3 regions of the Bradyrhizobium sp. Crot121 genome follow, and region 3 is predicted to be linked to each of the others. Evidence: predicted binding sites of a transcription regulator. Region 3 holds the regulator's gene; each other region holds the start of a gene.

Region 1 (3,273 bases), on a different contig from region 3:
TCATGGGCTCGGTCGTGACCGGCTCGGGAAACCGCTTTTCGACGATGTAGTCAGGCAATGGCTTGCGCGGACTGATCGGCGCATCGCCCTGCCCCAGCGCATGCGCGAGCCGCGTGGTGAAGGCAGCACCGAAACGCGCCGCAATCTCATGGCGCGCGCGGGCAGCAACATCGCCGATGGTCTTCAAGCCGGCGCGGCGCAGGCCTTTGGTGATCGTCTCATCGGCGCCCAATGCCGAGATCGGCAGAGGGCTGACAGCTTCGACCTCCGCACCATCCTCGATGATCCTGCCTGACGAATGCCGCGTCAGCGTACGCGCGCAAACCGAGGTGGCGGCGATCGCGCCGCTGACGGCAAAGCCGCGCCGACTGAGAGCGCCGCAGATGATCTGCAGCATCGCGTGTTCGCCGCCGAACAGATGGGCGCAGCCGGTGATATCGAGGAAGAGACCGTAGGGCGGATCGAGCGCCACCAGAGGTGTGAAGCGGTCGCACCAGTCGGCGATGTCATTGAGCGTTTTGGCATCCGCGACCTCGTCGGCATCATAGACCGTCAGTTCCGGGCAGATCGCGCGAGCATTGGCGAGTGGCAGGCCAGTCGACAGCCCGCTTCGCGCGGCGATGTCGTCGAGAGAGTGGATGACGAGCGCGTTGTGCTCCTTGATGACCACGACACTGGGGATCTCTTTCTTCACCTCTCCCATAGGGAGAGGTCGGATCGCATCGTTAGATGCGATCCGGGTGAGGGGTGCGGTCTCTCGCGGGACCTGAGCCCCCTCACCCGACTTGCACATGGCCATGTGCAAGTCGACCTCTCCCCGTTGGGGAGAGGTGGGAACTCGCGGCGATGCCGGTTCGATCAAGGAGACTGCGTGACTCGCGGAGGCACCCCCACCCCAGCCCTCCCCCGCTTGCGGGAGAGGAGGTGCGGCGTCCGTGTGGCGATCAACTGGCGAGGCGGTGCGCGCCAGTTGCCGCTTGATCCGATCGATGGGCAGGCGCGGCAGCCACAGGCTGAGGATACGCCGACGGTTCACTGAAAAGGCACTCATCACATTTCCATTCCATGATCCATCGCCCGACCGGGCCATGACGGTTGCGAACGAGCTGCGCATCGAACAGAGGCGCGCCCCACGCGCTCCAACTGGCGCCCGGCGGCGAATGCGCCGCGCGCACGATCCATCTGGTTTCCGCGGTGGACGGAAGCGGCGTTGCGGCGAGGCGCAGCAGCAGCGCGGGGACGCCTGATGATTGCGCTGATAGCGTCAGCTTGCGGCTCGCGACCAGATCGAGCTGCTTGGACTCGCCCCAGACTTCCATGATGACGGCGCCTAACGCGTCGCAGGCGAGCGCATCGGCCGTGGTGCGCAAGGCATTGTCGATGTCGGCGGCGCGCACGGTGACGAGGAGGCGCGGATCGAGGCCGAGTTCGGACAGACCGTTCATCGACAGCGCGCCGGATTCGGTTTCGGAAAAATCCTGCCGCACCCAGACCAGCGGCTTTCGCGCGGCAAGACGGCCGGCGAGACCTGCGATGAAACCGGTGGCGGAAGCGCCCTGGTGCCCCTCGGCAAACACCTCGTGCACCGCGGCTTTCGCGAGGCCGCCCTTGAGCATCGCATCAGCGCCGGCATGACCGAGCGCGATCCGCGGCAGCGGATGCGCTTCATTGGATGTCTCAATGCGCTCGATGCGCCCACGTAGGGACGCAAGCGTGCTCAGGCGTGCGCTCGTCATGCGCCGCTCCTTAAGGAAGATATCGGGGCCGCTGCTGGCTTCCGGGAGAAACTAGAAGCTGGCCCAATTGTTCATGGTATGTTCTAATATAAAGCCAACTGCGCGGGAGGAGTCAATCAGATTGGTAACGGGATAAATTCATGAATGAAATCAACTGGATTCATGAGAGCCGTCATGGCCGGGCTTGTCCCGGCCATCCACGTTCTTTCCTTGGTGAGGAAGGCGTGGATGCCCGGGTCAAGCCCGGGCATGACGAGAGGAGAGACAGGAGGGAGAGTAAGTGCCATGCACCACATCATCCTGGGCAGCGAGACTGATTTCGACGGCTGGCGAAAGGCAGCACGGACGCTGGTGCTGAACGAGGTGCCGCCTGACGATGTGACGTGGACGGTGCGCAACAACGAAGTCGAACCGTTCGATGCGCCGGACCGCGAAGCGCCGCTCGAGCCGCCGCACGGCACGTTCAGCGTGCCGGCCAAATTCGTCGAGCTGGCGAAAACCGCGATCCTGCATCGCGATGCCGAGCGCTTTGCCCTGCTCTATCGCCTGTTGTGGCGCCTGCGCCGCGACCATGACCTGCTCGACGTCGCCGACGACCCTGATGTCGCGCGCATCCATGCGATGGCGAAGGCCGTGCATCACGAGGCACAGCGGATGCGGACGTCGATCCGCTTCCGCGAGATCGGGCGCGAGCACAAATCGCATTTCGTCGCCTGGTTCGAGCCGCAGCATCATGTCGTGGAACTGGCGGCGCCATTCTTCGCGAGCCGCTTCGCCGACATGCCCTGGTCGATCCTCACACCTGATGTCTGCGCACATTGGGATGGACATGCGGTGTCGATCACCCCTGGTATCGGCGAGGCCGGGATGCCTGCAGGCAATCGGCTGGAGGAAATCTGGCAGCGTCATTACGCTACGATCTTCAACCCGGCCCGGCTGGCAGCGAAGCAATCGAGGAACCTGCGGGAGGCTTCGACGATTAAGCCCACAAGCGAAATCGCCACGCCACCGGAACCCGCCATGATCCGCCACGCCGACCGACTGAGTGCGCTGCGGAAGGAAGCCGCCGATTGCCGCGCCTGCCATCTCTATGAGCATGCGACCCAGACCGTGTTCGGCGAAGGCCCGCAAAGCGCGCAGGTGATGCTGGTCGGCGAGCAGCCGGGCGACAAGGAAGATCTCGCCGGAAAACCGTTCGTCGGTCCCGCCGGCCTGATGCTCGACCGCGCGCTCGACGAAGCCGGTATCGACCGCAAAAAGGTCTACGTCACCAATGCGGTGAAACATTTCAAATTTGTGCCGCGCGGCAAGATCCGCCTGCACCAGAAGCCGAATACGCCGGAGATCAAGGCCTGCCGCCAATGGTATGAGCGGGAACTCGCATCGATCAAACCGGACCTGGTAGTGGCGATGGGCGCGACCGCTGCGCAATGCGTGTTCAACAAGCTCACGCCGATCAACAAGAACCGCGGCCGCCTGATCGATCTTGACAACGACGTCAAGGCGCTGGTGACGGTGCATCCCTCCTATCTGCTGC
Region 2 (3,273 bases), on a different contig from region 3:
GAGCTTGGCGACGTCGTCGGAATGCCTGACCAGGAACACCGAGCCGACCGGCGCACCTTCGAGATCGGCGATCCAGCAGCGTTCGCGCGAGGCGTCGAACGAGGTCAGGAATTTTGCGACGATCTCGGCGACCAGCGCCTCGAAGGATGAATCGAAGCCGTATTCGCTGGCGTAGAGCGCGCCATGGCTCTGCGCCACCCAGCCCATATCGCCCGGCCGCGGATCGCGCAGCACCGCGCGCGACGGCTGGGTCTCGCCAAGCAGCCGCTCGATCGTGCCCATTGCTCCGGTCAGGCGGACGCGATCGTCCGGCTGAAGCCGTGTCAGCATCGCCGCCACCTCGTCATGCGAGGTGCGGTTGATCCTGGTAAAGGTCTGCCGCCCCTTTGCGGTGAGGCCGAGCTGGTATTGCCGGCGGTCGGAAGCGAGCGGGCGTCGGGTCAAAAGCCCGTCCTCGTCGAATTTCTGCAGGATGCGGCTGAGATAGCCGGGATCGAGCCCGAGCTCGGTCCCGATCTCCTTTGCCGATGTCTCCTCGCGATGGGCCAGCTCATAAAGCACCCGCGCCTCGCTGAGCGAGAACGGGCTTTTCAATAAATGCTGGTCGAGGACGCCGAGCTTGCGGGTGTAGAAGCGATTGAACGCCCGCACCGCGGCGATTTGGGTTTCGGAATCCGGCTCTGACATAGGGGCACCTCAATAGTTGCCATTGTCAAATAATTATTTGACTTTGGCAAGTATCAGGCGCTGTCATTCCGGGGCGCGCGAAGCGCGAGCTATGATGTGCAATTGCACATCAGAGATTCCATTTACCCACTTGGCTTGCGGCCCGATGGATTCCGGGCCTGCGCCTTTGGCGCATCCCGGAATGACGAGGGAAGCGTAAGGAACTACGCCACGATGATCCGGCTGCGCAGCATGGTGCGGGAGGAGCGGCCGAGCTGCCGCAATAGTCGCGCCTCGGAGCGGGGGGCATCCGGGCGGTAGCCGCCGAGCTGCTCATAGTGATCGCGCGCGATCAGGAGGCCCTGTTCGGCAGTCGGGCCGGTCAGCATGCGGGCGACGAACTTGAAGCTGTCGCGCAGGCGTGCGTCGGCGTAGGGCGAGCGGGCGTAGCGGAAGATGCCGGCGCGCGGCCGGCCGCTCATCGCGACGCCCTGGATGAACTGGGCGGTCTCCTCGATCCAGCCGCTGTCGAGTACGGCGCCGGCATGCAGGAACATCAGCCAGGGCGAGCGCGCCTGACGGGCGCCGGCCGCCAGCGCTGCGGCGCGACTGCCGTCGAAGGCCATGAAGCGGCAGCCGGCGACATCGGCGACGCGCTCGATCACGTCGGTCTTGGCGCCGTCCTTGGCGCGATCGACCAGCAGTACCTCTTTCACGACCCCGGCCGCGGCGCCCGGAACCAGCGCCGCAAGAGTCGCGACCGCGGTCCGCTCGTCGCCTTCAGTCGGAATAATCACGCTCAGCATCAACAGCGGCTTCGTTGGCTCAAAACAGGTGGAAAGCTCAAAATTGTTATCACCTTGTCACAATCAAAACAGCCGTAAGGGTGCAGTTTTTTGCGGCAGCGCCTCTGTGGAATTTCGCGAATGTGTTCTTGATTTGTTCTTACGACGTGCTAGCTTCAGAGCATGAGCCGAGCATCCTCTCATGCCCTCAAGCACCCGCCGGTGACGGCGCCCTCCACACCGGCGGGTGCGCCCTCCGCGTTTCCCGAACTCGCGGTCGCGATCGAGCGCGAACGGCGGCGCGGCCGCGGCGCGCAATCCAATGCCAGCGGCCGTTACGAGGCCGAGGCGCGCGTTACGTTCGACGACGGCTGGCAGAGCCTGGAAGACCTGCCGCCGTTCAAGACCACTGTCTCGCTCGACACCTCGCGCAAGGTGATCGCGCGCAACGACTCGCCCGATATCGGCTTCGACCGCTCGATCAATCCGTACCGCGGTTGCGAGCATGGCTGCGTCTACTGCTTCGCGCGGCCAACCCATGCCTATCTCGGCCTGTCGCCAGGACTGGATTTCGAATCGAAGCTTTTGGCAAAACCTGATGCGCCGGCGCTGCTCGAGAAGGAGCTCGCCGCGCCGGGCTATGAGCCGCGCATGATCGCGATCGGTACCAACACCGATCCGTACCAGCCGATCGAGCGCGAACACAAGATCATGCGCGGCATCCTCGAAACCCTGGAGCGCGCCGGCCATCCGGTCGGCATCGTCACCAAATCGGCGCTGGTCGTGCGCGACATCGACATCCTGCAGCGGATGGCGAAGCGCAACCTGGTCAAGGTCGCGCTGTCGGTGACGACGCTCGATGCCAAATTGGCGCGCACCATGGAGCCGCGCGCCTCGACGCCGCCGAAGCGGCTAGAGGCGATCAAGCGACTTTCGGATGCCGGCATCCCCACCACCGTAATGGTGGCGCCCGTGATCCCCGCGCTGAACGATTCGGAGATCGAGCGCATCCTCGATGCGGCGGCGCATGCCGGCGCCAAGGAAGCAAGTTACGTGCTGCTGCGGCTGCCGCTGGAAGTGCGCGACCTGTTCCGGGAATGGCTGCTCGCGAACTACCCGGATCGCTACCGTCACGTCTTCACCCTGATCCGCGATATGCGCGGCGGGCGCGACTACGACTCGCAGTGGGGGACGCGGATGAAGGGCACCGGGCCGATGGCCTGGATGATCGGCCGCAGGTTCGAGATCGCCTGCGAGAAGCTCGGCCTGAACAAGCGCCGCTCGAAGCTGACGACCGACCATTTCGTCAAGCCGAAGCAGAGCGGCGAGCAGTTGAGCTTGTTTTAGGACCGTCATTGCGTCCCTCTCCGTCATTGCGAGGAGCGTAGCGACGAAGCAATCCATATCTCCGCAAGCGGAGAGGTGGATTGCTTCGCTGCGCTCGCAATGACGGAGGAAAGATCGGAATGTCTGCCTCAAAAAGCTGAATAATGGGGACGAGCGCCGGGTTCCCGGTTGCGCGGCGGCGGCTGCTTCAGCACAGTCGCGCCCATGAGTCGGGACAAGTCTGAGAAGAAAAAGCCGGTCAAACCGGCAAAAGGCGTGATCGCGGTGACGCCACCGAGCTTTCGGCGCGAGCGCGCGCTGATCAAGCGCGGGGTGTGGCCGATTGCCGGCTGCGACGAGGCCGGACGTGGCCCGCTGGCAGGTCCCGTGGTGGCCGCGGCCGTGGTGCTCGACCCGAAGCGGATCCCGAAAGGCATCGACGATTCGAAGCGGCTGACGGCAGAACGGCGCGAAGAGCTGTTTGAGCAGATCTGCG
Region 3 (3,273 bases):
GACACCCGGGTCGATGGCGATCACATCACCATCACCGAGGCCGCTGTCGCCGGGCGGCATATCCGGCCCGCCGGCGTCGATTTCCGCGAGGGTGACGTGCTGCTGAGGCGCGGAAGCCGGCTGACCGACCGCGCGCTGTCGCTGGCGGCGTCGATGAACTATCCGGAACTCCCCGTGCGGCGCCGACCCAAGGTCGCCGTGCTCGCGACCGGCGACGAACTCGTGATGCCGGGCACCTCTCCGGGTCCAGGCCAGATCGTCTATTCCAACGGCTATGCGCTGCGGGCGATGGCGCGTGCAGAAGGCGCTGAAGCGATCGATCTGGGGGTCGCCGCCGACACGGTTGCCGCCACCACCCACGGCATACGCCGCGCGCATGCCGCGGGCGCCGACATCCTCATCACCACCGGCGGCGCCTCGGTCGGCGACCATGACCTCGTGAAGCCGTCGCTTGAGGCCGAGGGCGTGACCATGGCGTTCTGGAAGATCGCGATGCGGCCGGGCAAGCCGATGATGCATGGCCGGCTCGGCGCGATGCGAGTGATCGGCCTGCCCGGCAATCCGGTGTCGTCCTATGTCTGCGCCTATCTGTTCCTGGTGCCGTTGATTCGGGCCCTGCTCGGCCGCTCGGCGATTCATCACGTGACGGAAAGCGCCCTGCTCGGCCGCGATCTCGCCGCCAACGATCAGCGCGAAGATTATCTTCGTGCGCTACTCGAAGAGCGCGACGACGGCACGCTGATCGCAACGCCGGTCACCAAGCAGGACAGTTCGCTGCTTGGGAATCTCACTGCGGCGCAGGCACTTGTGATCCGTCCGCCATTCGCGCCGGCCGCAGCAAAAGGCGCGCCTTGCGACATCCTCCGATTGCCTGAATGACGCTGCGACCAACACCTGCCGGAGCATCTCTGGTCGCGTTCACCAGAAATTAAGTGGTTGCGGAACACATATCGAACATATAGTGTCCGTTCATGATTTGTTTCGAAACTCGCTGTCTACGAATGGGAGTGCGTGACTCCCGAGATCAGCTCTTCTCAAGTCTCGGATCGAACGACGCTACCAACCGGGGGAATGCTCGCGATGCTTACGCGCAAACAGTATGAACTTCTGCGTTTCATCAACGAACGGCTGAAAGAGGCCGGCGTGCCTCCTTCCTTCGACGAGATGAAGGACGCGCTCGACCTGCGCTCGAAGTCCGGCATCCACCGCCTGATCACGGCGCTGGAGGAACGGGGCTTCATCCGCCGCCTGCCGAACCGCGCCCGCGCGATCGAGGTGATCAAACTGCCTGAGCTCTCCGCCGCCGGCAACGGCCGCCGCGGCTTCACGCCGAGCGTCATCGAGGGCACGCTCGGCAAGCGCACGACCAGCGCGGCCGTGGCCGAAGACGATGGCAACCGTCCCGTCGCCGTTCCCGTGATGGGCCGGATCGCGGCGGGTACGCCGATCGAGGCGCTGCAGACCCGCAGCCACACCATCAGCGTGCCGCCCGACATGCTCGGCTCCGGCGAGCATTATGCGCTCGAGGTGCGCGGCGATTCCATGGTCGAGGCCGGCATCCTCGACGGCGACATGGCGCTGATCCAGCGTAACGACACCGCCAACACCGGCGACATCGTGGTGGCGCTGATCGATGAGGAGGAAGCGACGCTGAAGCGCTTCCGGCGCCGCGGCGCGTCAATCGCGCTTGAGCCTGCCAATGCGGCCTACGAAGTCCGCATCCTGCCGCCGAACCGGGTGCGGATCCAGGGCAAGCTGATCGGGCTTTATCGCAAGTACTGAGCCGACGAGGACGCAGCAGCTCGTCTGGTACTTTGGTGGGTGATCTGCCCTCAAGGACACTGACAAGAACGATTTAGAGTGATTAGAATAAGAGCCCCGGTAAGTTCGCCGGGGCACTCTCGGTGCAAGGAGATGTGCGGCAGCGCCTCCTATCGTGTTTGTGAACGGCTAGAGGGCGCGGGCCGTACAAATGCCAAGAACGGAGCAGAGGCTTATAAGTTATCGTCCACTCTGATAGAGGCCTGCGCCTCTTCCCAGGCCGGGTCGGCTATCTCGAATGAGGAGCAATCCGATGTGTGACTATAGCCTGCATGCCGTGGCGACGCGTCCCGCCCAGGTTGGAGAGACGCTTATCACCACCACCTTCCGCGGTACCTCGACCCGCGGCTTCGCTTCGGAAAGCGATCCGACGGTCGCAGTCTGCATGCTTCCCGGGACCGAACTCGCGTTCGCCGATAACGTCCGCTACGACAATCGCTGGATCTGGACCAAGACGACCGGCTTCCGTGTCGGCAAGTTCAACCAGATCGATGCGCATATTCGGGATCGTCATCACGACGCGATCGACTTCCCCGATGGCAGCCATGTGCTGGTGACCCAGCTCTGCGAAGGGCAGCGGGCGACCGTGCTGCAATTGCCCGTGACGCATCATGTTGCAGAGCCGGCACCGAAGGCGGTCGACCAGCGCCCCGCGCCGAACCCGCTGTTCATCGGCTGAGAGCTTCGGGCAGCGTGCGCCGCCGGTCTCGGCCGGCGGGACGTTGCCGCGGGTGAAAAGCAAAGTATTCGAGCGGCCCCGGAGGCCATCCCGGGGCAGATGTGGTTTTGTTGAACTATTCGCAAGGGGCATGATCGGTGGTCACCAAGATCACATGGCAAAAAGCCGGACGGGTGGCCCAGCCCGGCCGATACATGTTCAGGTTCGGCTGGCTCACCGTCGCAGCGGAAGATCTCGCGATCTGGGAGCGATTTCCGGATGCGAGCTTCACGCTCGTGCAAGTGCCGTCGCATTCGGGCGGTCCCGACGAATTTCGGCTCGGCGCCTTCGAGCTGCCGGCCAACGCCGGTGGAGATTGACGGGAGCGCTCAGTCTTCCGGCTGCAGGTCGGACTCGGACGGGGTCGCATCGATGGCGCGCAGCGCGGGTGCCCCTTGGATCCGGATCGTGGTCTCGGGTTCGCCTTCGCCTGACACCGCAGGCGACCACGGCCGGTCGAGGCCGGCGGGCTTGACCGCATCGATGACGAAGCCGTTCCGGTTCCGCCGCAGCGCCAGCCCGCCCTGCCGCCGCAGGCGCTCGGCATCGATGACCGCCGCCGCACAGCCTTGTGGCACCGGCCGTGCGGTCACGATCAGCACCGCCCGTTCGCAATCGTCCGCGAGCGCCTCGGATCGCTGCGTGAGCGCGATGAACGCGCCACCGGCCACAGAGGTCACGCAGCCGCTCTCATCGCAGGACACGCCCTCCGTGAGCGAAGGATCGCTCGCGCT

The links. The regulator LexA, encoded in region 3, represses DNA repair genes until DNA is damaged. The targets are predictions, from matches to a motif close to TGTTCNNNNTGTGTTCNG.
Region 1: the regulator LexA is predicted to act here: its motif matches at 1,805-1,822, upstream of AC5ZGW_RS10515 (ImuA family protein).
Region 2: the regulator LexA is predicted to act here: its motif matches at 1,596-1,613, upstream of AC5ZGW_RS14640 (PA0069 family radical SAM protein).

The regions. Positions count from the first base shown of each region.
Region 1 is NZ_JCAMOR010000008.1:91,645-94,917, reverse strand. Features, by position in the region: gene AC5ZGW_RS10520 (Y-family DNA polymerase) at 1-703, opposite strand, end outside; gene AC5ZGW_RS10515 (ImuA family protein) at 945-1,736, opposite strand; gene AC5ZGW_RS10510 (UdgX family uracil-DNA binding protein) at 2,022-3,273, shown strand, end outside.
Region 2 is NZ_JCAMOR010000013.1:81,756-85,028, reverse strand. Features, by position in the region: gene AC5ZGW_RS14650 (bifunctional helix-turn-helix transcriptional regulator/GNAT family N-acetyltransferase) at 1-687, opposite strand, end outside; gene AC5ZGW_RS14645 (glycosyltransferase) at 891-1,472, opposite strand; gene AC5ZGW_RS14640 (PA0069 family radical SAM protein) at 1,635-2,798, shown strand; gene rnhB (ribonuclease HII) at 3,003-3,273, shown strand, end outside.
Region 3 is NZ_JCAMOR010000111.1:13,090-16,362, reverse strand. Features, by position in the region: gene AC5ZGW_RS42055 (molybdopterin molybdotransferase MoeA) at 1-879, shown strand, start outside; gene lexA (transcriptional repressor LexA) at 1,081-1,782, shown strand; gene AC5ZGW_RS42045 (hypothetical protein) at 2,075-2,500, shown strand; gene AC5ZGW_RS42040 (hypothetical protein) at 2,638-2,859, shown strand; gene AC5ZGW_RS42035 (ComEC/Rec2 family competence protein) at 2,869-3,273, opposite strand, start outside.